DNA from 4 places in the Citrobacter koseri ATCC BAA-895 genome. Region 3 is predicted to be linked to each of the others. Evidence: predicted binding sites of a transcription regulator. Region 3 holds the regulator's gene; each other region holds the start of a gene.
What was found. Region 3 encodes LexA, which represses DNA repair genes until DNA is damaged. Its sites were predicted from a motif close to TNCTGTATGTACATACAGNA; they were not measured.

Region 1 (6,008 bases), 1.4 Mb from region 3:
ACTCATAAAAACTCCTTGTCCGTTAAGGCGTTAACCGCCTATGTACGATAGATTTTGCGTAATACCGGTATTGTTCTGGTGCAGGAAGTGGGTCTGCTTTTTCTCCAGCAGCGCGGCTGAAATGCGTTCTTCCAGCGCATGTTGCTGTGCATCGTCTTCCAGCAGGTCACGCAGGCTCACGCCGCCTTCGCCAAACAGGCAAAGATGGAGCTTACCGACCGAGGAAACGCGCAGACGGTTGCAGGTGGCGCAGAAATCTTTTTCATACGGCATGATGAGACCGATTTCACCGGCATAGTCAGGATGACAAAAAACCTGCGCCGGGCCGTCGCTGCGCTGGCGCAGTTGATGAATCCAACCGCGACGCAGCAGTTCATCACGCAGCACCTGTCCAGAAATATGGTGTTTACGAAAGAGTTCGCTCCCCTCTCCCGTCTCCATCAGTTCAATGAAGCGCAGTTGAATAGGGCGTGCCTGAATCCAGGCGAGAAAGGTGTCCAGTTGATGATGGTTCACATCGCGCATCAACACGGTGTTCACTTTGACCTTTGCGAAACCGGCGTCAAACGCGGCGTCAATGCCCGCCATCACCTGCTGGAATTTATCCTGCCCGGTAATGGCGTGAAACTGACGGGCGTCAAGGCTATCGACGCTGACGTTGATGCCCGTCAGACCCGCGTCGCGCCAGTTCGCCGCATCACGCGCCAGACGATACCCATTAGTGGTCACCGCAATCTGGCGAATCGCGTCGTTTTCACGCACGGCGGCAATGATGTCGGTAAAGTCGCGACGCAGCGACGGTTCACCGCCGGTAAGGCGCACTTTTTCGGTGCCCAGACTGGCAAACGCGCGCGTCACACGGCGAATTTCATCGACGGTCAGAAAGCCGTTATTGGTGACACCGCCAGGCTTGTAGCCATCCGGCAGGCAGTATGTGCAACGAAAGTTACACACATCAGTAATCGACAGACGTAAGTAATAAAACTTACGTGCGAAAGCATCGGTAAGTTGTGAGGCCATGTACACCTTTCCAAATACGGGAGGCGGAGTCATTTCTTCCTGCGCCCTGGTGGCAAACTCTTTCGAGGCTTGTCACGGCCAAAACACCATATCAATTTGACACAGGCGTAGAGGCTAGAGTGTCTTTTTAAGCATCGCTTAAAAAGGTGGTTATGCCGATACTAGCGTGTAAATAGCATTTTTGCCATTCCCACTTTACGCTATATAATCATGTATATAGCGTCATGATCGTGCTATTTCGCTACAGAATAAGCAAAAATCACACTTTTGCATTGATATACATCAGTTAGCCATCAGGCTAACCCTATCCGAAAGAGGTAGAGGGGATGGATTTATTTTCCATCGTTGTTCGTTGGCTAATTGCTGAAAAGGCGCTATTTGCGCTACTGTAGCGCAGTATCTCTGATATTAGGAATTTGTATGCGCAATCGTACGCTGGCAGACCTGGACCGTGTTGTCGCTCTTGGCGGAGGGCATGGATTAGGACGCGTTCTCTCTTCACTCTCTTCATTAGGCTCGCGCCTGACCGGTATTGTCACCACTACCGATAACGGGGGTTCCACAGGCCGTATTCGCCGCTCTGAAGGGGGCATCGCCTGGGGCGATATGCGCAACTGTCTGAACCAGTTAATTACCGAACCCAGCGTCGCGTCGGCGATGTTTGAGTACCGTTTTGGCGGTAATGGTGAACTTTCCGGCCATAACCTCGGAAATCTGATGTTAAAGGCGCTGGATCACCTGAGCGTGCGGCCTCTCGAAGCGATAAATTTAATTCGCAATTTGTTGAAGGTGGATGCGCATTTAATCCCTATGTCGGAGCTGCCGGTAGACCTGATGGCCATCGACGATCAGGGGCATGAAGTATACGGCGAGGTGAATATCGATCAACTGGCAACCCCGCCGCAGGAGCTGATGCTGTCACCGAAAGTCCCCACCACCCGGGAAGCGGTGCAGGCCATTAGCGAAGCCGATTTGATTCTGATTGGCCCCGGAAGTTTCTACACCAGTTTGATGCCGATTCTGCTGCTTGATGAGCTGGCGCAGGCGCTGCGCCGTACTCCAGCGCCGATGGTCTATATCGGTAATCTGGGGCGCGAATTGAGTCTGCCCGCCGCCAGCTTAACGCTTGTCGACAAACTGGCGATTATGGAGCAATACGTCGGGAAACAGGTTATCGACGCCATTGTGGTTGGCCCGAAAGTGGATGCCTCGGCGGTGACGGGCCGGATTGTGATTCAGGAAGTGCTGGAAGCCAGCGATATTCCGTATCGCCATGACCGACAGCTGCTGCATAACGCGCTGGAGAAAGCGATACAGGCGTTGGGGTAAGCGTTCAGATTTGCCCGGTGGCGCTTCGCTTACCGGGCCTACACACAACAGGCGGCACAACCGTAGGCCGGATAAGACGCTTTACGTCGCCATCCGCCATCGTCAGGACGCCGCGATAAACAGCTCACGTAGCTGATGCAACTGGTCGCGGATCTCTGCGGCTTCTTCAAACTCCAGGTTTTGCGCATGCTGCATCATCTGGCCTTCCAGCTCATGAATTTTCTGCTGCAACGCTTTCGGCGTCATATCCATCTCAACCACACCCGATTTCGCCGCTGCGCGGGACTTCCCTTTGCCCTTCGCTTTGGTTTTCGCGATGTTCTGACCCAACGCCAGAATATCGACCACTTTCTTATTCAGCCCCTGCGGAACGATACCGTGCTCTTCGTTGTATAACTGCTGTTTCTCGCGACGACGTTCGGTTTCGCCTATCGCTTTCGCCATCGACGGGGTGATCTTATCGCCATAGAGGATCGCCTTCCCGTTGACGTTACGCGCCGCACGGCCAATGGTCTGAATCAGCGAACGCTCTGAACGCAGGAACCCTTCTTTGTCTGCGTCCAGAATCGCCACCAGCGAGACCTCAGGCATGTCCAGCCCTTCTCGCAACAGGTTGATCCCCACCAGCACGTCAAACTCGCCCAGACGCAAATCACGAATGATTTCCATACGCTCAACGGTATCGATGTCCGAGTGCAGGTAACGTACGCGCTCGCCGTGTTCTTCGAGATATTCGGTAAGATCTTCCGCCATTCGTTTGGTCAGCGTTGTCACCAGCACACGTTCGTTAATCGCCGCCCGCAGGCGGATCTCAGAGAGCAGATCATCAACCTGCGTCGCCACCGGCCGAACTTCAATGATCGGGTCCAGCAGCCCGGTAGGACGCACCACCTGATCCACCACCTCGCCGCCGGATTTCTCCAGCTCATAGTTGCCCGGCGTGGCGGAAACGTAGATGGTTTGCGGGGCCAGCGCTTCAAACTCTTCAAATTTTAGCGGACGGTTATCCAGCGCTGACGGCAGACGGAAACCGTACTCCACCAGCGTCTCTTTGCGCGCCCTGTCCCCACGAAACATCCCGCCGATTTGCGGAATCGTGACGTGAGATTCATCCACGACTAACAGGCCATCGGCTGGCAGATAATCAAACAGCGTCGGCGGCGGCTCGCCAGGCCCGCGCCCGGAAAGGTAGCGGGAGTAGTTTTCAATCCCCGAGCAATATCCCAGTTCGTTCATCATTTCCAGATCGAACTGCGTACGCTGGGTTAAGCGCTGTTCTTCCAGCAGCTTATTGTTTTCCTGCATGATCCTGCGTCTGTCCACCAGTTCGTCTTTGATCTCCTCCATCGCCTGTACGATGCGCTCGCGCGGCGTAACGTAGTGCGTTTTCGGGTAGATGGTGTAGCGCTGGATAGTCGATTCAACCTGCCCGGTCAGCGGGTCAAACAGCGACAGACGTTCAACCTCTTCGTCAAACAGCTCAACCCGCAGCGCAATATCGTCAGACTCCGCCGGGAAGATGTCGATGACCTCGCCGCGTACGCGGAAAGTGCCGCGCTGGAAGGCCTGATCGTTGCGGGTATATTGCAACTCCGCCAGACGGCGCAGGATAGCGCGCTGATCGATGATCATCCCCACCGTCAGGTGCAGCATCATCTTCAGGTATAAATCGGGATCGCCCAGACCGTAGATAGCGGAAACCGAAGCCACGACCACAACGTCCCGCCGCTCAAGCAGCGCCTTGGTCGCCGACAGTCGCATCTGTTCTATGTGTTCATTCACCGACGCATCTTTTTCGATAAAGGTGTCGGAGCTGGGCACATACGCCTCTGGCTGATAGTAGTCATAGTAAGAGACGAAATATTCCACCGCGTTGTCAGGGAAGAACTCTTTCATTTCGCCGTATAACTGGGCCGCCAGCGTTTTATTGGGCGCAAGCACCATCGTCGGGCGCTGTAAATCGGCAATCACATTGGCGATGGTGAACGTTTTCCCTGACCCCGTTACGCCCAACAGCGTCTGGTGCGCCAGACCATCTTCAAGACCTTCCTCCAGACGACGTATCGCCTCCGGCTGATCGCCTGAAGGTTTAAAAGCGGAATTCAGTTTGAACGGTTTACTCATGGGCAGCTACCTGAAGGAATGGGCGGGCAGGACACTAATTTTACCCGGAGCCGCTAATATTGCCAGCAAAATATACTGGATGAAAAAACAGTGGCGACTTAAGGTATTACTCAAATAAGGGATAACACCCGGCATTGCGACGTAAAATGTAGACCCTGACGAGATAAAAAACCAGTGAGATGCGGTTATCCCCAAACCAAAGACTTTTTTAACACTTGTCAAGATGTGTGATGAAAGATTTGTGGCAACCCGTGACACTTTCCTTACAGCCATTGCTTTTATCTAACAAATTGTTTCATAAGCACTATTTACTTAAGACGCCTTTCGCATCAATTTAGTCGCAGGCCGCGTCTTCTCTCGCTTACGTTGTGTTTTCTAACTCTAATACACAAGGTTATCCACAGGAATGGTGGATAACTGCGTCCAGCCCGTATGGACTGCCGCCTGGCAAAATCGCGCGGACGCCCCTTGATGAGGGGCTAAAAAAAAATTATCGCTTTTTTTTGATTTTTATCAGCTAACGAAACGCGGGCGGCAGGCGAGATCCTGCTCGCATTTTCACCTGTTTTACACCGCCTTCAGGCGCGTCAGGTCGAGATATTGTCCTGTTGATGCACTTTCCGCCTTCCCGGAAAGCCAGGGGATTTCGCCCAGCAGAGGAGCCGTAATCACCCGCGTTAGCGTCGCCATGTATTCCGCATGGCGCTTTCCGGGCGGCGTCACGTCATTGGCTACCCACCCGGCAAGCGTCAGCCCGGCTTGCTGCACGGCCTGCGCCGTCAGCATGGCATGATTGATACACCCAAGCTTCACGCCCACCACCAGAATCACCGGCAGGTGCTCCGCCGCAACCCAGTCGGCAAACGTCAGCGTTTCGCCAAGCGGAGTAAACCAGCCGCCCGCCCCTTCCACTAACACCCAGTCGGCCTGGCGTTCCAGCGCGCGTAAACCGGCGGACATCACCGAGGCCTGAACGGGTCTCCCCTCCTCTGCGCTCACAATGTGCGGCGAGGTCGGTTCCGCAAAGGTGTAGGGGTTGATCACTTCATAGGCCAGCGTCAGCGTGCTGTTGCGCTGTAGCGCCAGGGCATCGCTATTGCGCAGCCCCTGCGCCGTCATCTCGCTGCCCGACGCCACGGGCTTGTAGCCTGCCGTCCGAAAGCCGCTCTGCGCGGCAGCCTGTAACAGGGCGCAACTGGCGACCGTTTTTCCGACTTCAGTGTCCGTCCCGGTGACAAAATACCGTTTAATCACGTTCAATGACTCCCAAAAAAAGCTGATACGTCAGCGGATATTTCCCCTGCTGCTGCGGCCAGGCCAACTGTAACTGTCGCAACTGCGAACGCGTTAACACGCGCGGTTCACGCCCCTCGTGCAGATGCGTCGCCCCAATGCCTTTAAGCGAACGCATCGCGCTGAGCGCATCATCAAACCACAGGGTGATCGCCTGGATCTGCTGACGGACGCGCCAGCCGTGCATCGCATTGCCGATCGCCTCTGGCGACAAAAAGTGGTTGGCATGCCCCCGGTTATCT
Region 2 (6,008 bases), 860 kb from region 3:
ATATTCTGATCAATACCGACTCCGAAGAAGAAGGTGAGATCTACATGGGCTGTGCAGGCGGTATCGATTTTACCTCTAACCTGCCGCTGTCCCGTGAAGCCATTCCGGCGGACTTCCAGAGTTTTAAACTGACGCTGAAAGGCCTGAAAGGCGGCCACTCCGGCGGCGAAATCCACGTCGGTCTCGGCAATGCCAACAAGCTGCTGGTGCGCTTCCTGGCGGATCATGCTGAAGAACTGGGTCTGCGTCTGGTTGATTTCAACGGCGGTACGCTGCGTAACGCTATCCCGCGTGAAGCCTTCGCCACCGTTGCCGTAGCGGCAGATAACGTCGATGCGCTGAAAACGCGGGTGAACGCTTATCAGGAGATCCTGAAAAACGAGCTGGCAGAGAAAGAGAAGAATCTGGTGGTTCTGCTGGAAGCTGCCGCTAACGACAAAGCGGCGCTGACTGCCCCGTCCCGCGACGGCTTTATCCGTCTGCTGAACGCCACGCCAAACGGCGTGATTCGCAATTCCGACGTAGCGAAAGGCGTGGTTGAGACGTCCCTGAACGTGGGCGTTGTGACCATGACCGACAACAACGTGGAAATCCACTGCCTGATCCGCTCGCTGATCGACAGCGGTAAAGACTACGTGGTGAGCATGCTGGATTCGCTGGGTAAACTGGCTGGCGCGAAAACCGAAGCAAAAGGCGGCTATCCGGGCTGGCAGCCAGATGCGAACTCGCCGGTAATGCACCTGGTGCGTGAAACTTACCAGCGTCTGTTCAATAAGACGCCGAACATCCAGATTATTCACGCGGGTCTGGAATGCGGTCTGTTCAAAAAACCGTACCCGGATATGGACATGGTCTCTATCGGGCCAACCATTACCGGCCCACACTCTCCAGATGAGCAGGTTCATATCGAAAGCGTCGGTCACTACTGGCGGCTTCTGACTGAACTGCTGAAGTCTATTCCGGCGAAGTAAAATTCTGCGCTAAATGCCGGATGGCGCTGCGCTTATCCGGCCTACAACTAACCCGGCCTACACGCTGATTTGTAGGCCGGATAAGGCATTTACTCCGCCATCCGGCAATACATCAAAGTCACAGCCCCAGCAGAAGCTGTCTTTCCAGTTGCGGGTCAAGTAGTGTAACGTGTAACCCTACCAGCCGCACGCCCCGCCCTCCCCGCCGCTCATTCCAGGTTTTACGCGCCGTCGTGATTAAATCGTCCTTGCTTAAACGCGGCCAGACGTGCTCCTGAGTGGTCAGTTGGAAATCGTTAAATTTTAATTTAACCCCCTGACGGGCAATGAGCAGGTCAGGCTTCACTTTTGCCAGCCGCCTTTCCAGCTCTGGATATAACCGCTCAATGATCGCCTCGCATTCCGCCCATTCGTGAATATCCTCCGCCAGCGTACGTTCAACGCCTATCGATTTACGCAGTCTTTCATTGTTCACATCCCGCTCATCAATCCCCTGGCTACGCTCCCATAACACGCGGCCAAACTTACCAAAGCGCTTGAGTAACATCGCCAGATCGTACTTTTGCACGTCTTCACAGGTACGCAGCCCCATCGTTTCCAGCCTGGCCGCAGACACTTTACCCACTCCCGGAATTTTCCCCAGCGGTAAGGTTTTGAGAAACTCAGGAACATCGGCGGGGGTAATCACATATTGCCCATTCGGTTTATTAAGATCAGAAGCAATTTTTGCCAGAAACTTAACCGGAGCAATACCTGCTGATGCGGTGAGCTGGAGTTCGTTAAAAATCGTCTGACGGATTTCCTGAGCGATAAGCGTGGCGGAGCCGTGGCAATAAGTGCTGTCGGTGACGTCCAGATAGGCTTCATCCAGCGAAAGCGGCTCTATACGCGAGGTATAACGAGAGAAGATTTCACGGATATGCTGCGACGCTTCTTTATACGCCTCAAACCGCCCCGGCAATAGCGTGAGGTGCGGGCAAAGCTTAAGCGCCATACCGGTCGGCATCGCGCTGCGCACGCCAAATTTGCGGGCGGGATAATTTGCCGTACTGATAACGCCCCTGCGCTCGCGGCTGCCGCCGATAGCAATGGGAATATCACGCAGGGCCGGGTTATCGCGCATTTCAACCGCCGCGTAAAAACAGTCCATATCAACATGTATGATTTTGCGCATGGCTCACCTCTGCAATACTGTTTAAGTATACAGTATATTTTGTATTGTGAGAAGCGAGTGGAAATTAAGCCGCGGCAGAATGCGCCGGGTTCTGACTGCCTTGACGGCTAAATTTCAGTATAAAGAGAAACTAAATTGTAAACGCATCGCCTGGGGCTTGCGAAAAACTGCCGTGGTGATAATGTGAGCGCACCAAATACGGATTAGTCTGATTTGGGGACTCTGTTTGCCGTTCTGGCGTGTGTAACCGTTTTATCAAGGAATAAGCAGTATGCGTAAAATCGCATTTTTTCTTGCGATGCTTCTGATCCCGTGCGTCTCATTTGCCGGTTTGCTAAGCAGTAGCAGCCCAACCACGCCAGTCAGCAAAGAATATAAGCAGCAGTTGATGGGGTCGCCTGTCTATATTCAGATCTTTAAAGAAGAGCGTACGCTCGATCTGTACGTCAAGATGGGTGAGCAATATCAATTGCTCGACAGCTACAAAATTTGCAACTATTCCGGTGGATTAGGCCCCAAACAGCGCCAGGGTGACTTTAAAAGCCCGGAAGGTTTTTACAGCGTCCAGCGTAATCAGCTCAAACCGGATAGCCGTTTCTATAAGGCCATTAATATCGGTTTTCCGAACGCCTATGACCGCGCACACGGTTATGAAGGTAAGTATCTGATGATCCACGGCGCCTGCGTTTCCGTCGGTTGCTATGCCATGACCGACAGCGGCATTGATGAGATTTTCCAGTTTGTAACCGGCGCCCTGGTATTCGGGCAATCCAGCGTACAGGTGAGCATCTATCCCTTCCGCATGACCGATGCAAATATGCAGCGCCATAAGTATTCGTATTACAAAGATTTCTGGACGCAGCTAAAACCGGGCTACGACTACTTTGAGCAAACCCGTAAGCCACCAACAGTTTCCGTTGTTGATGGCCGTTACGTGGTCAGCAAACCGTTGAGCCATGAAGTGGTTCAGCCACAGCTGGCGTCAAACTATACGCTCCCCGAGACAAAATAATCGCCATTCGCCTGGCATAATCTTTTGCCAGGTTTCATTTCCCGTCAGCGGCTGCGTTGCAATCACGGTAACCACATCATTCGGTGTGGTTTGTGAACTGAAGTCGATTTCCACATCCTGGTCCAACAGCGTGGCAACGCCAAACGGCGCGCGGCGGGTGATCCAGAATAAATTGGTCGAGCAATAGGCCATGACATAGCGCCCGTCTGACAGCAGCATGTTGAAGACGCCTTTCTTACGGAGTTCTTCTGCCAGCGTCGCAATATATTTAAATACCGCCATCATATTGCCCGGCGTGCGCGGATAACGCTGCGTCAGCTTATGCAGCAGCCAGCAGAACGCTTTTTCGCTGTCCGTCTCACCAACCGGGCGAAAATTACCGGTTTCAAGCGATTTGTAGCCGTTGAGCTGCCCGTTATGCGCATACGTCCAGTTACGCCCCCAAAGCTCACGGGTAAACGGATGCGTATTTTCCAGCGCCACTTCCCCACGATTCGCCTGGCGAATATGGGCAACGACGGAACAGGATTTGATGGGATAGTCTTGCACCAGTCTGGCGATGGGCGAATTAAAACTGGGTTGCGGATCTTTAAACGTGCGACACCCTTTACCTTCATAAAACGTAATGCCCCAGCCGTCTTTGTGCGGCCCGGTTCCTCCACCACGCTGAACCAGCCCGGTGAAACTAAAGCAAATATCGGTTGGCACATTGGCGCTCATCCCGAGCAGTTCGCACATACATCACCTACCTTAAAACGCTGAACCGCCTGATGGCGCTGCGCTTATCAGGCCTGGACAAATCAAATGTAGGCCGGATAAGACGCTTTAACGTCGTCATCCGGCAAAAACACAGTAAAGAATTATCCGCTTACTTAACCATCTCTTTTTCGATCAATTGGATCAGGATATGAATCACTTTGATATGGATTTCCTGAATACGATCAGCATAACCGAAATGCGGCACGCGAATTTCAATATCCGCCGTCCCTGCCATTTTACCGCCGTCTTTCCCGGTCAGGGTGATGACTTTCATTCCCTTCTCGCGTGCTGCGGCAATCGCTTTAATCACGTTACCAGAGTTGCCCGAAGTTGAGATCCCTAACAGCACATCCCCTTCACGGCCAACCGCTTCAACGTAGCGGGAGAAAACATAGTCGTAACCAAAATCATTACTGACACAGGAGATATGGCTGACGTCAGAAATAGCGATCGCCGGGTAGCCTGGACGGTTTTCGCGGTAGCGACCGGTCAGCTCTTCGGCAAAATGCATCGCGTCGCAATGAGAGCCGCCGTTACCGCAGGAAAGTACCTTGCCACCCGCTTTAAAACTGTCTGCCAGCAGGACCGCCGCGCGCTGAATAGCGTGAATATTGGCTTCATCTTTTAAAAAATTGGCCAGCGTTTCCGCCGCTTCGTTCAGTTCGTTACGAATAAGATCCTGGTACATGAGGATATCCTTCAGCATGAATGTAATTGACAGATGCAGTGTACCGGATAGCGCAGAAAGCGAGAAGCACAAGCCACAGGAATGCCGCTGGCTTTTGATTTTTTGTGCCGGTGAAAACGGCAACAATGTGAGCTTCGTTGTAATTATTTTGTAAACACATTGCTAAAAGAAATGACATCCACTACAACCATATCATCACAAGTGGTCAGACCTCCTACAAGCAAGGGAGCTTTTCGTTATGATGATTTTGAGTATTCTCGCAACGGTTGTTCTGCTCGGCGCGCTGTTTTATCACCGCGTGAGCTTATTCCTCAGCAGCCTGATTTTACTCGCATGGACAGCCGCGCTGGGCGTTGCTGGCCTGTGGTCTATCTGGGTGCTGGTTCCTCTGGCCATTATCCTCGTACCGTTTAACGTTACGCCGATGCGTAAGTCGATGATCTCTGCACCAGCGTTTCGTAGCTTCCGTAAAGTGATGCCGCCGATGTCGCGCACGGAGAAAGAGGCCATTGATGCCGGTACAACATGGTGGGAAGGCGATCTCTTCCAGGGCAAACCTGACTGGAAAAAATTGCACAACTATCCGCAACCGCATCTGACTGCTGAAGAACAGGCGTTCCTGGATGGCCCGGTAGAAGAAGCCTGCCGTATGGCGAATGATTTCCAGATCACGCACGAATTAGCCGATCTGCCGCCGGAGTTGTGGGACTACCTGAAAGAGCATCGCTTCTTCGCGATGATCATCAAGAAAGAGTATGGCGGCCTGGAGTTTTCGGCGTATGCGCAGTCTCGCGTGCTGCAAAAACTCTCTGGCGTTTCCGGGATTCTGGCGATTACCGTGGGCGTGCCTAACTCATTAGGCCCAGGCGAACTGCTGCAACACTACGGTACTGAAGAGCAGAAAAACCATTACCTGCCGCGTCTGGCGCGTGGTCAGGAGATCCCTTGCTTCGCGCTGACCAGCCCGGAAGCGGGCTCCGATGCGGGCGCAATTCCTGATACCGGCGTCGTCTGCATGGGCGAATGGCAGGGCCAGCAGGTACTGGGTATGCGCCTGACCTGGAACAAACGTTACATTACGCTGGCCCCTATCGCGACCGTGCTGGGCCTGGCCTTTAAACTCTCTGACCCGGAAAAACTGCTGGGTGGTGAAGAAGAATTGGGTATCACCTGTGCGCTGATCCCGACCTCAACGCCTGGCGTCGAAATTGGTCGCCGTCACTTTCCGCTGAACGTACCATTCCAGAACGGGCCTACGCACGGCAAAGATATCTTTGTGCCGATCGACTACATCATTGGCGGGCCGAAGATGGCAGGACAGGGCTGGCGTATGCTGGTGGAATGCCTGTCGGTAGGCCGTGGTATCACGCTGCCATCCAACTCGACCGGCGGGGTTAAATCCGT
Region 3 (6,008 bases):
AAACGGTTATGTGTAGCAACCAGGGCTGTGTTATGAGCTGCTTCTCGGCGTTTTACGCAGAACATGGTAAAGTAGAAGATTGACCTTTCACGCAATCCGAGGTGCCACATGGAAAAGACCACCACGCAAGAGCTTTTAGCGCAAGCTGAAAAACTCTGTGCGCAACGCAATGTGCGGCTGACACCCCAGCGCCTCGAAGTGTTGCGTCTGATGAGTCTGCAGGAAGGCGCGATCAGCGCCTATGACCTGCTGGATCTGCTGCGTGAAACGGAGCCGCAGGCCAAACCGCCGACGGTGTATCGTGCGCTCGATTTTCTGCTTGAGCAGGGTTTTGTTCACAAGGTCGAATCCACCAACAGCTACGTGCTCTGTCACCTGTTCGATCAGCCGACCCATAGCTCGGCCATGTTTATCTGCGACCGTTGTGGTGTGGTAAAAGAGGAGTGTGCTGAAGGCGTGGAAGACATTATGCATACGCTGGCGGCAAAAATGGGGTTCGCTCTGCGCCATAACGTGATTGAAGCACACGGGTTATGCCCGGCGTGTGTGGAAGTCGAAGCATGTCGCCACCCCGGCGAGTGCCAGCACGACCATTCTATTTTGGTGAAGAAGAAACCACGTTAAATAAATCGGGCGGCTAATCCGCAGACGCCGCCCAAAGCAAGTACGTTGAACAGAGGGGAGTACGTCCTTGTACTCACGGGCAGGAGAAGTTGATTACCAGCGGTAGTCGTTACGGTTTTCCCATTCTTTCACTTCTTTTTCCGCCTCATCTTTTGCGTAACCATAGCGTTCCTGGACTTTACCCACCAGTTGATCACGCTTACCTTCGATGACTGTCATATCGTCATCGGTCAGTTTGCCCCATTGCTCTTTCACTTTACCTTTAAACTGTTTCCAGTTGCCGCCGATTTCGTCTTTATTCATCATCAAGTCCTCATCGTTCGGTTGTGAATAGCGGGAGAACGTCGCTCAAACGCATTACGTTTTCTGCTGAACGTGAGATTAATTGTAGTCAGTGATTCGGCCTTCGTTTTTTAATTCAGAGTTTTTAACCACCGGACTCAGGCAAACCAGGTCCCTTTTCGCCAGTGTCGCCGCCAGATAAATGCCAGAGAAAGCCCACGAAGCGCCAGAAAAACGGTTAGCGCAAGCCACAGTCCGTGGTTCCCCAGCAGCGGTATCGTCAGTAGGGTGAGCGCAAACCCGGCTGCGGCGACAGCCATGCTGTTACGCATTTCAGCCGCCCGCGTCGCCCCGATAAACATACCGTCCAGCAAATAGCACCAGACGCCCACCAACGGCAGAATCACCTGCCAGATAAGATAGCGATCGGCCAGAAGCTGAATCTGCGGCAGCGAAGTCAGCAGTGCGATGATGTACTCACCCGCCAGCACATAAACCAGCGCAAACAGCAGCGCCACAATTCCCGACTGGCGACACGCCGCCCGCCATACGTCCAGTAGCTGGCTGCCGTCCCGCGCGCCATAAGCCTGACCCGAATGGGCTTCTACCGCATAGGCAAAGCCGTCCAGCGCATAGGCAGTAAAGGTCAGCAACGTCATAAGAACGGCATTCACCGCAATGATATCGCTTCCCATACGGGCGCCCAGTACCGTGATTGCGCCAAAACAGAGTTGCAGCAGCAGCGAACGCAGCATGATGTCGCGATTAAGCGCCAGCAAACGACGGAAGTTCCCGCGCCAGGCCTGTTTCAACATACCGGGAGAGACACCGCGCAAACGAAGGACTTTGCGTACCATCAGCAGACCAATTAACAGCGTGGCATATTCAGCGATGACCGTCGCCAGCGCAGCCCCCTGCACGTTCATGTGCAGCCCCATAACCAGCCACAGGTCGAGAACGATGTTCAGGATATTCCCGACAATCAGCAGGATAACCGGCGCACGGGCGTACTGAACGCCAAGCAGCCAACCAAGCAAAACCAGATTCGCCAGAGATGCCGGGGCACTCAGCCAGCGGATCGCCAGAAAGCGTCTTGCCTGCTCCAGCACCGCTTCGCTACCGCCAACGATATGCAATGCCAGATCGATAATCGGCGTGCGCAGCAGCGCAATCAGCGCCCCCGCGCTCAGCGCCAGGATGAGTGGTTGCACCAACGCTCTCGCCAGCGCTTGCGGATTTTTCGCGCCAAAGGCCTGCGCCGTTAACCCGGTAGTGCTCATGCGTAAGAAGAGCAACAGCATGAAAAGGAAGCTGGTTGCGGTTGCGCCAATGGCAACACCACCCAGATAGACGGGGCTATCGAGATGACCAATAACAGCCGTATCCACCAGACCCAGTAAGGGAACGGTGATGTTGGAAAAAATCATGGGTAAGGCGAGGTGCCAGAGTGCTTTGTCAGAGGATGTGAAGAAAGGCATGCAGATGAGCCTGAGAAAAAGTCAAATAAACCAATCGATTAATCGCCGGATGGCGGCATAAATGCCTTATCCGGCCTACGGTACTATGGGTACATTTGCTGGATGGCGGCGTAAACGCCTTATCCGGCCTACGGTACTACGGGTACATTTGCCGGATGGCGGCATAAACGCCGTATCCGGCCTACGGTACTATGGGCACATTTGCCAGATGGCGGCATAAACGCCTTATCCGGCCTACGGGGATATTTGTAGGCCTGATAAGCGCAGCGCCATCAGGCGTTGTGCCAGCGCCTGATTACAGCCATTCACCGTTACGGATAACGCCTACCGCCAGTCCTTCGATGGTGAAGCTCTGCTCACGCAGGTCAACCACAATCGGTTTAAATTCGCTATTTTCTGGCAAAAGTTCAACTTTATTGCCCTGTTTTTTCAGGCGTTTTACCGTGACTTCATCGTCAATACGCGCCACAACCACCTGGCCGTTACGGACATCCTGGGTTTTATGCACTGCCAGCAGATCGCCGTCCATAATTCCGATATCTTTCATCGACATGCCGCTAACACGCAGCAGAAAATCAGCATTGGGTTTAAACAGCGAAGGATCGACCTGATAATGGCCTTCGATATGCTGCTGCGCCAGCAGCGGTTCACCGGCGGCGACGCGACCGACCAGCGGCAACCCTTCTTCTTCGTCCAGAAGCAGGCGAATACCGCGCGATGCGCCGGAAACAATTTCAATCACCCCTTTACGCGCCAGCGCTTTCAGGTGTTCTTCAGCGGCGTTTGGGGAACGGAACCCCAAACGCTGCGCGATCTCCGCACGCGTTGGTGGCATACCTGTCTGGCTGATGTGATCCCGAATGAGATCAAACACCTCTTGCTGCCTGGCCGTTAACGCTTTCATTCCGCCCCCTGGGTGTATATACAGTTATGCTGTGAGTATATACAGCTAAAGGTGATTTTGGAACCATAAACTGCGCAGAAAACAGGAGTTTTATACCGTTATGGAATCTTTATCGAAAAAACCTTAGCGGAAATGTGACCATAGCAGGAGACCCCAGGTCATCAGCGCGACGAAAATAGACAGCAGCACCGCCGCAGACCCCATGTCCTTCGCGCGACCGGAGAGTTCATGGTATTCAGAGCCAATACGGTCAACAACAGCTTCAATGGCGCTGTTAAGGATTTCAACAATCATCACCAGCATCACAGAACCAATCAGCAGTACGCGAGTAATGGCATCCACATCCAGCCAGCAGGCAATCAGCACACCTGCCAGCACGGCGATGCTTTCCTGGCGAAACGCCGCTTCGTTGACCCATGCGGCGCGAAAACCTTTCCAGGAATAGCCTGCGGCTTTAATGATTCGGGTGAATCCAGTGGTATTATTGGCCATTAAAAGAACCTTTTTGCATTATTAGCGTCAATGAAATTATATCGTTGGCCCGTATGATTCGGGCGACGGCAACGCAGCGCGAAGTATGACGGGATACACCAGAAATTCACCAGACTTTCTGATATCCTTGCAGCGCATTTGCATTATTAACCAGAGGCTTTACATCGTTTATGTCCGGCTGGCCACGAATTTACTACAAATTACTGAATTTACCATTAAGCGTGCTGGTAAAAAGCAAGTCTATTCCGGCAGATCCTGCCCCGGAGTTGGGGCTTGATACATCGCGCCCTATTATGTACGTATTGCCGTACAACTCCAAAGCAGACCTGCTGACGCTGCGCGCCCAGTGTCTGGCGCACGATCTTCCCGACCCGCTGGAGCCGCTGGAGATCGACGGAACGCTGCTGCCGCGTTATGTCTTTATTCACGGCGGGCCGCGTGTCTTCACCTATTACACGCCAAAAGAAGAGTCCATTAAGCTTTTCCACAACTATCTCGATCTCCACCGCAGCAATCCCGATCTGGATGTGCAAATGGTGCCGGTATCGGTGATGTTTGGCCGCTCTCCGGGGCGCGAAAAAGGAGAAGATAACCCGCCTTTACGTATGCTGAACGGCGTGCAGAAATTCTTTGCCGTCTCCTGGCTGGGACGCGACAGCTTTGTTCGTTTCTCGCCGTCCGTGTCTTTGCGCCGGATGGCTGACGAACACGGCACTGACAAGACAATCGCGCAGAAACTGGCGCGCGTGGCGCGTATGCACTTCGCCCGTCAACGTCTGGCGGCGGTCGGGCCGCGTCTGCCAGCCCGTCAGGATCTGTTTAACAAGCTGCTGGCTTCAAAAGCCATCGCTCGCGCCGTGGAAGATGAAGCGCGCAGCAAAAAAATCTCCCATGAAAAGGCGCAGCAAAACGCCATTGCGCTGATGGAAGAGATTGCCGCCAACTTCTCCTACGAGATGATCCGTCTGACCGACCGTATTCTGGGCTTTACCTGGAACCGTCTTTATCAGGGGATTAACGTCCATAACGCCGAGCGCGTTCGTCAGTTGGCGCACGACGGGCATGAAATTGTCTATGTGCCCTGCCACCGCAGCCATATGGACTATATGCTGCTTTCCTACGTGCTGTATCACCAGGGGCTGGTGCCGCCGCATATCGCTGCGGGCATCAACCTGAACTTCTGGCCGGCGGGTCCGATTTTCCGCCGTCTGGGCGCGTTCTTTATTCGTCGTACCTTCAAGGGCAACAAGCTCTACTCCACCGTTTTCCGTGAATACCTGGGCGAGCTGTTCAGCCGTGGTTACTCAGTCGAATATTTCGTCGAAGGCGGTCGATCGCGTACCGGTCGTCTGCTCGACCCGAAAACCGGCACGCTGTCGATGACCATTCAGGCGATGTTGCGCGGCGGCACGCGTCCTATCACGCTGGTGCCGATCTACATCGGCTATGAGCATGTGATGGAAGTGGGCACTTACGCCAAAGAGTTGCGTGGCGCGACGAAAGAGAAAGAGAGCCTGCCGCAGATGCTGCGCGGTTTAAGCAAACTGCGTAATCTGGGCCAGGGCTACGTCAACTTTGGCGAACCGATGCCATTGATGACTTACCTCAACCAGCATGTGCCGGAGTGGCGTGAATCCATCGATCCTATCGAGTCTATCCGCCCGGCCTGGCTGACACCGACGGTGAATAACATTGCCGCCGATCTGATGGTGCGCATTAACAACGCCGGTGCAGCCAACGCCATGAACCTGTGCTGCACCGCGCTACTGGCTTCCCGCCAGCGCTCTCTGACCCGTGAGCAGCTGACTGAACAGCTCGACTGCTATCTGAGTCTGCTGCGCAACGTGCCGTACGCGGCGGATTCTACGGTTCCTGCGCAGAGCGCCAGTGAACTGATCGACCACGCCTTGCAGATGAACAAGTTTGAGGTCGAGAAAGACACCATCGGCGATATCATCATTCTGCCGCGCGAGCAGGCCGTGTTGATGACCTACTATCGCAACAACATCGCGCATATGCTGGTTCTGCCTTCCCTGATGGCGGCCATCATTACCCAGCACCGCCACATCTCGCGTGACGCGCTGATGCAGCATGTTGACGTGCTCTATCCGATGCTGAAAGCGGAACTGTTCCTGCGTTGGGAACACGATGAGCTTGCCAGCGTGATTGACGCGCTGAGCAGTGAGATGCAACGTCAGGGGCTGATCGCCGTACAGAACGATGAGCTG
Region 4 (6,008 bases), 1.9 Mb from region 3:
CGATAGTTGAACAGCAGTTTTTCAATCCGCTTATCGACAAACGTAATATCCAGCGCGGGCAAATTGCGCGGTTCGGTTTCCAGCACGATTTTCATGGCGGCACGATCGGCGTCGCTGAAAAAGCCATTGTATAGCTGCGCATCGACGTTTTCAGACGGCGTAAACGGCTCGGCCTCAGCGAAGATTGCCACAACCTTATCGCGTACCTGCGGATTATCGCGCAGCACTTTCAGGTTATCGAGACAGTGCTGACGGTTAATCCCCAGGCGATCGGCATCCTCCGGGCGGAGCGTATTAGCCTGAGCCAGTACCGGGCATTTATTGATGTGTACCAGTTTTACTGGAACCGCGGCGTTATCGCCGAGATCGGCTTTAGCGGTATATAACCGCTCGCGCAGGGTATCGCTGTCCAGCTCCAGTAATGGCGACATATCGCCCGCCAGATCCACCATAATGACCGCGTTGCGGTTTTCTGGATGCCAGGCCAGCGGCGCAACCCAGCTGGTGTTGCCGCGCCAGGCGCCAAACATACCGGAGATATGTACTAGCGGTTTCATTTGCGGCACATCGATCAACGCCGCCAGTTTATGTTTGTTGCGATGCGTGTAAAGGTAGTCAAACAGACGCGGCTGGCGCGACTTCACCAGTTGCGCCATAGCGATGGTGGCGTACACGTCTGCCATTGCATCGTGCGCGTTGGCATGTTCGATCCCGTTGGCTTTGGTCAAGTGCTCAAGGCGGAAGCTGGGCAATCCGTCGTCATTTTCCGGCCAGTTTATGCCTTCCGGGCGCAGGGCATAGCAGGCGCGCATCACATCCAGCAAATCCCAGCGCGAGTTGTCGTGCTGCCAGCTCCAGGCATAGGGATCGTAGAAGTTGCGATACAAAATGTTACGCGTGACTTCATCATCAAAACGGACATTGTTGTAGCCGACGACACAGGTTTTTGGCACGGTGAACAGTGAATGAATACGTCTGGCAAAGTCGGCTTCGTTCTCTCCTTTGTCGCGCGCTTCCTGCGGCGTAATCCCGGTGATGAGCACAGCGCCTGGCTGAGGCAGGTAATCATCGGCGGGCTTGCAGTAAAAGACTTCAGGTTCGCCAATAATGTTAAAGTCGCTATCCGTGCGGATGGAGGCAAACTGTGCGGGTCTGTCCAGCGCCGGGTGAGTCCCGAAGGTTTCGTAGTCATGGAACAGGAAGGTAGGGTGCTGCTTGCCGTCATTCATTGTTCAGTTCTATCCGTTACTGTGTGTTTGCGCGGTTCTGCGCAGCAGGGTATCAAATCCTGGCGGTGTTATCAGCTTCTGAGTCGTTATTGGGAGCGTTAAGGTTACGCTGCCCGGCACTGCATAGAAAAACGTGCGTTATGTCACATTTTCTTGCAATTTATCCCTGTTTGTTTATCAGAACTTCCGTAAAAAGAACGGCAATTATGACTTTCCTGAGGAAATAGTGTTGAAATGCCGTTTGTTTATTGCCGCTTCACTTCTCGCGATGAATCTTTCTTCCGCTCTGGCTGCCGACGTGCCAGATTTTTCTCCCCAGCCTCCGGCCATTCAGGCAGGGTCATGGGTACTTATGGATTACACCACAGGTCAAATTCTGACCGCAGGTAATGAACATCAGCGGCGTAACCCGGCCAGCCTGACCAAGCTGATGACTGGCTATGTTGTCGATCGCGCTATCGACAGCCATCGTATTAGCCCGGACGATATCGTAACCGTTGGACGTGATGCCTGGGCCAAAGACAACCCGGTTTTTGTGGGATCTTCATTAATGTTTCTGAAACAAGGGGAGCGCGTTTCGGTTCGGGATCTCAGCCGGGGGCTGATTGTTGACTCTGGAAACGATGCCTGCGTTGCGCTGGCGGATTACATCGCCGGAGGGCAACCGCAGTTCGTCGCCATGATGAATCACTACGTTGAAACCCTGAAGTTGCAGGATACCCATTTTGAAACGGTACACGGACTGGATGCGCCAGGCCAGCACAGCTCAGCCTATGATCTGGCGGTATTGTCCCGCGCCATTATTCACGGTGAGCCTGAGTTTTATCATATGTACAGTGAAAAGAGCCTGACATGGAACGGTATTACCCAGCAGAACCGTAACGGACTGCTGTGGGATAAAACCATGAATATCGACGGGTTGAAAACCGGCCATACCTCCGGCGCGGGTTTTAACCTGATTGCCTCCTCCGTGGACGGGCAGCGTCGTCTTATCGCCGTTGTGATGGGCGCGGAAAGCGCGAAAGGGCGCGAAGATCAGGCACGTAAGTTGTTGCAATGGGGACAGCAAAATTTCGATACGGTACAAATTTTACGCAGTGGCAAACAGGTTGGCACGGAACGTATCTGGTACGGCGATAAAGAAAATATTGCTCTGGGCACCGAGCAGGATTTCTGGATGGCGCTGCCGAAAACTGAAATTCCGCATATTAAGGCCCGGTATGCCCTTGATAAAAAAGAACTTGAAGCCCCTATTGCCGCACATCAGCGGGTTGGTGAAATTGAGCTATACGATCGGGATAAACTGGTGGCGCACTGGCCTCTGGTGACGCTGGAGTCTGTTGGCAAAGGCGGCGTTTTTTCCCGACTGAGCGATTACTTCCACCATAAGGCGTAACCCCCTTTTCTGACACGGCAGACTGGTAAGAGTGCGAGTCTGCTCACATACTCATCATGATTTCCTTGTGACCTTTATATGCAAAATCTTATGCTGTGTTTATATACAGTATAAGATTTGCCGGAGGGGACATCGCTTCCTTATCCGGCGCTGACTTCAATGCATTATGGAACACCGTCGACCTGATACGCGCAGCGCCATCGGGTCGACGGTGTGCTATCAGTCTCAGTGAAACTATCGGAGGCAGTATGGACTACGAAATCAGGCAGGCAGAGAAGCGTAATATCGCCGGTTTTCACATGGTCGGCCCGTGGGAAAAAACGGTGAAGCAAGGTTTTGAACAACTTATGATGTGGGTTGACGGGAATCAGGTTGTTCCGCTCGAATGGATCGCGGTTTACTACGATAATCCAGATGAGGTTCCGGCGGAAAAACTCCGCTGCGATACGGTGGTGTCTGTCCCGGATAATTTCACCATTCCGAAAAATAGCGAAGGCGTCATCCTGACGGAGATCGCCGGCGGGCAGTATGCGACAGCGGTGGCGCGCGTTGAGAATCATGATTTCGCGACGCCCTGGTATCAGTTTTTCAATAGCCTGTTACAGGACAATCACTACCAGATAGCGGCTAAACCGTGTTTTGAGGTCTATCTTAACAATGGAACGGAAGACGGGTACTGGGACATTGAAATGTATGTACCCGTACAGTCGAAATAGCCCTGTGTAAATTGTACGCAGTACCCGGCGGATAGGCGTCGTGACGGGGCAGTTTACGTGCGAGTCCTGTCCGCTATGGTGATATTTTCGCTGCAAAAGCGGGTACAATTCGTTTTTTGGTCATTTCCAGACGGAGTGCGTGAGTGCGGGCCGATAAATCGCTGAGTCCCTTTGAAATTCGTTTATATCGCCATTATCGTGTTGTACACGGCATTCGCATTGCGCTGGCGTTTATTCTCACTTTCCTGCTGGTTCGACTGTTCAACATCCCGGAAGGCACCTGGCCGCTGATCACACTGGTCGTCATTATGGGGCCGATCTCCTTTTGGGGGAACGTGGTTCCCCGTGCGTTTGAGCGCATCGGCGGCACGATTCTGGGGTCGGTATTAGGTCTTGTAGCGTTACGTCTGGAGCTTTTTTCCCTCCCGCTGATGTTGATCTGGTGCGCTGCGGCAATGTTCTTGTGCGGTTGGCTGGCGTTAGGGAAAAAGCCGTATCAGGCTCTGTTGATCGGCATCACGCTCGCCGTGGTGGTAGGCGCGCCGGCAGGCGACATGAACACGGCATTGTGGCGCGGCGGGGATGTTATTTTAGGTTCGCTGCTGGCGATGCTGTTCACCGGCATCTGGCCGCAACGCGCATTTTTACACTGGCGCATTCAGATGGCGCATTGTGTGACGGCGTACAATCGGGTCTATCAGGCCGCGTTGTCGCCAAATTTGTTAGAGCGTCCCCGGCTGGAGAAGCATTTACAGAAACTGCTGAGCGACGTCGTCAAAATGCGTGGGCTGATTACGCCAGCCAGTAAAGAAACCCGCATTCAAAAGTCGATATTCGAAGCGATTCAAACCGTGAACCGCAATCTGGTCTGTATGCTTGAGCTGCAAATTAATGCACACTGGGCATCTCGTGCCAGCCATTTTGTGATGCTGAATGCGCACACGCTGCGCGAAACGCAGCAAATGACGCAGCAAACGTTACTCACCATCGCCCATGCGCTGTTCGAAGGCAACCCGCAACCGGTACTGGCAAACACGGAAAAACTCAATGAGATTGTCGCGGAGCTGCGCCAGTTGATAAACGAGCATCATGGCAATACCGTGGCTGAAACGCCTATTCATGGCTATGTTTGGCTAAGTATGGAGACGGCGCGGCAACTGGAGCTGCTCTCCCATTTGATCTGCCGGGCATTGCGCAAATAAAAAGCAGATGACGCTCGTGATTCGGCTGCTGCTTCGATTCAGCACCGATTAAGGGTATGATACTGAAAAAGGATAAAACCATTGTCATCTGCAACGGCTAAAAGTAATGTTTACCCTAACGTATAGCGGTTGCTTAAACGAATCCGAATCTCACATTATCAGGGGTGTAAAAATGGAAACCAACAAGCCTTCTTTCCAGGACGTACTGGAATTTGTTCGTCTGTTCCGCCGTAAGAACAAACTGCAACGTGAAATCCAGGACGTTGAGAAAAAGATCCGTGACAACCAGAAGCGTGTTCTGCTGCTGGACAATCTGAGCGATTACATCAAGCCAGGTATGAGCGTTGAAGCGATCCAGGGCATCATCGCCAGCATGAAGAGCGACTATGAGGACCGCGTTGATGATTACATCATCAAAAACGCAGAAATTTCTAAAGAACGCCGCGACATTTCTAAAAAGCTGAAAGCGATGGGCGAAATGAAAAACGGCGACGCAAAAGCAGAGTAACAGCCTGTGGCAGTGGGGAACACCGCGAGTTCCTCACTGCAATTCAACCCCGCCAGTGACCATCTTCAGCAAATGCTGATCGGGCCAGTGTTCCGTCAGTTTTCGTTGTGCGAGTTCCCACTTAATATGGTCAACGTCATGGCGCTGCCTGTCCAGCATCAGCCCGACAACGCTTCCGCTGTGCGCCACATTCAGACCGTATAAATCACATGTTTCCACCAGCGCCAGCAGGGCATCAAAGCCTGGCTTTGGTAACAGTTGTTGGCTGGCGATAGCGCTGAGCGTGGCGGCTTCCCCCATCCGACGAGGGTTTTGCGTTATGCAGGCTTCCTGCACTCTCTCCCATGCCTGCTGCAACATCGCCGCCCCCGCATGCAGACGTTCCAGTCGGAGGATGCGGTGATAATCCGCCGTGCGCAACGTTATTGGGCTTTCGAGGACTAAAAGATCAAGCTGTGGCTGCGCTTCACAAGCTATTTGCGTAGAGGCGTCATTGTGATCGAAAAGCGTCAGTTGACGGAAAATGGTGCTGTCGGTGGGTTCAAGCGAAACACACAGATGTGCAAGCGTGGGTTCATCCAGCGTATGCCCCAGATGGTGTGCGGTTGCGACCGCCGTTGCCGCGATATCTGCGGTACTGCTGGCCATCCCTTTGGCGACGGGAATGGTGGAATGCACTGCGATCCGAATTTCCTGGCTCCACTGCGCAGGGTAGCGCCAGTATTCCAGTAGCCGATTGACCATTGCGCGTGAAAGGGGGCGCTCATCCGCAAGGGGAGCGCCCGAGCTTACTTCCACTGTGCTGTACCATTCGACAGGGCAGGAGACCAGTTTCTCACTGCCCAGAATCCAGCCCTGGATAAGTTCTCCGCATGACGCGGGGCATTGCGCAACAGCCACGTTTTCACCTTTCTGGTCAGCAATCCTCGGCGCATAGTGTCACGGCGATTGCGCTAT

Region 1: uvrB (excinuclease ABC subunit UvrB) is a predicted target of LexA. The motif match lies at 4,547-4,566, and genes of this name have one in related genera.
Region 2: dinB (DNA polymerase IV) is a predicted target of LexA. The motif match lies at 2,161-2,180, and genes of this name have one in related genera.
Region 4: sbmC (DNA gyrase inhibitor SbmC) is a predicted target of LexA. The motif match lies at 2,717-2,736, and genes of this name have one in related genera.

What each region holds. Positions count from the first base shown of each region.
Region 1 is NC_009792.1:2,169,912-2,175,919, forward strand. Features, by position in the region: gene moaB (molybdenum cofactor biosynthesis protein B) at 1-6, opposite strand, end outside; gene moaA (GTP 3',8-cyclase MoaA) at 31-1,020, opposite strand; molybdenum cofactor riboswitch at 1,008-1,154, opposite strand; gene yvcK (uridine diphosphate-N-acetylglucosamine-binding protein YvcK) at 1,441-2,349, shown strand; gene uvrB (excinuclease ABC subunit UvrB) at 2,452-4,473, opposite strand; gene bioD (dethiobiotin synthase) at 5,041-5,727, opposite strand; gene bioC (malonyl-ACP O-methyltransferase BioC) at 5,720-6,008, opposite strand, start outside.
Region 2 is NC_009792.1:2,740,979-2,746,986, forward strand. Features, by position in the region: gene pepD (cytosol nonspecific dipeptidase) at 1-971, shown strand, start outside; partial or broken gene CKO_RS23805 (hypothetical protein) at 985-1,134, shown strand; gene dinB (DNA polymerase IV) at 1,090-2,145, opposite strand; gene dpaA (peptidoglycan meso-diaminopimelic acid protein amidase) at 2,417-3,157, shown strand; gene CKO_RS12630 (class II glutamine amidotransferase) at 3,128-3,895, opposite strand; gene lpcA (D-sedoheptulose 7-phosphate isomerase) at 4,026-4,604, opposite strand; gene fadE (acyl-CoA dehydrogenase FadE) at 4,843-6,008, shown strand, end outside.
Region 3 is NC_009792.1:3,599,948-3,605,955, forward strand. Features, by position in the region: gene zur (zinc uptake transcriptional repressor Zur) at 109-624, shown strand; gene CKO_RS16540 (CsbD family protein) at 718-927, opposite strand; gene dinF (MATE family efflux transporter DinF) at 1,065-2,384, opposite strand; gene lexA (transcriptional repressor LexA) at 2,680-3,288, opposite strand; gene CKO_RS16555 (diacylglycerol kinase) at 3,412-3,780, opposite strand; gene plsB (glycerol-3-phosphate 1-O-acyltransferase PlsB) at 3,951-6,008, shown strand, end outside.
Region 4 is NC_009792.1:746,744-752,751, forward strand. Features, by position in the region: gene sbcB (exodeoxyribonuclease I) at 1-1,229, opposite strand, end outside; gene dacD (serine-type D-Ala-D-Ala carboxypeptidase DacD) at 1,453-2,625, shown strand; gene sbmC (DNA gyrase inhibitor SbmC) at 2,874-3,341, shown strand; gene CKO_RS03360 (FUSC family protein) at 3,485-4,543, shown strand; gene CKO_RS03365 (DUF496 family protein) at 4,716-5,051, shown strand; gene CKO_RS03370 (GHMP family kinase ATP-binding protein) at 5,085-5,951, opposite strand.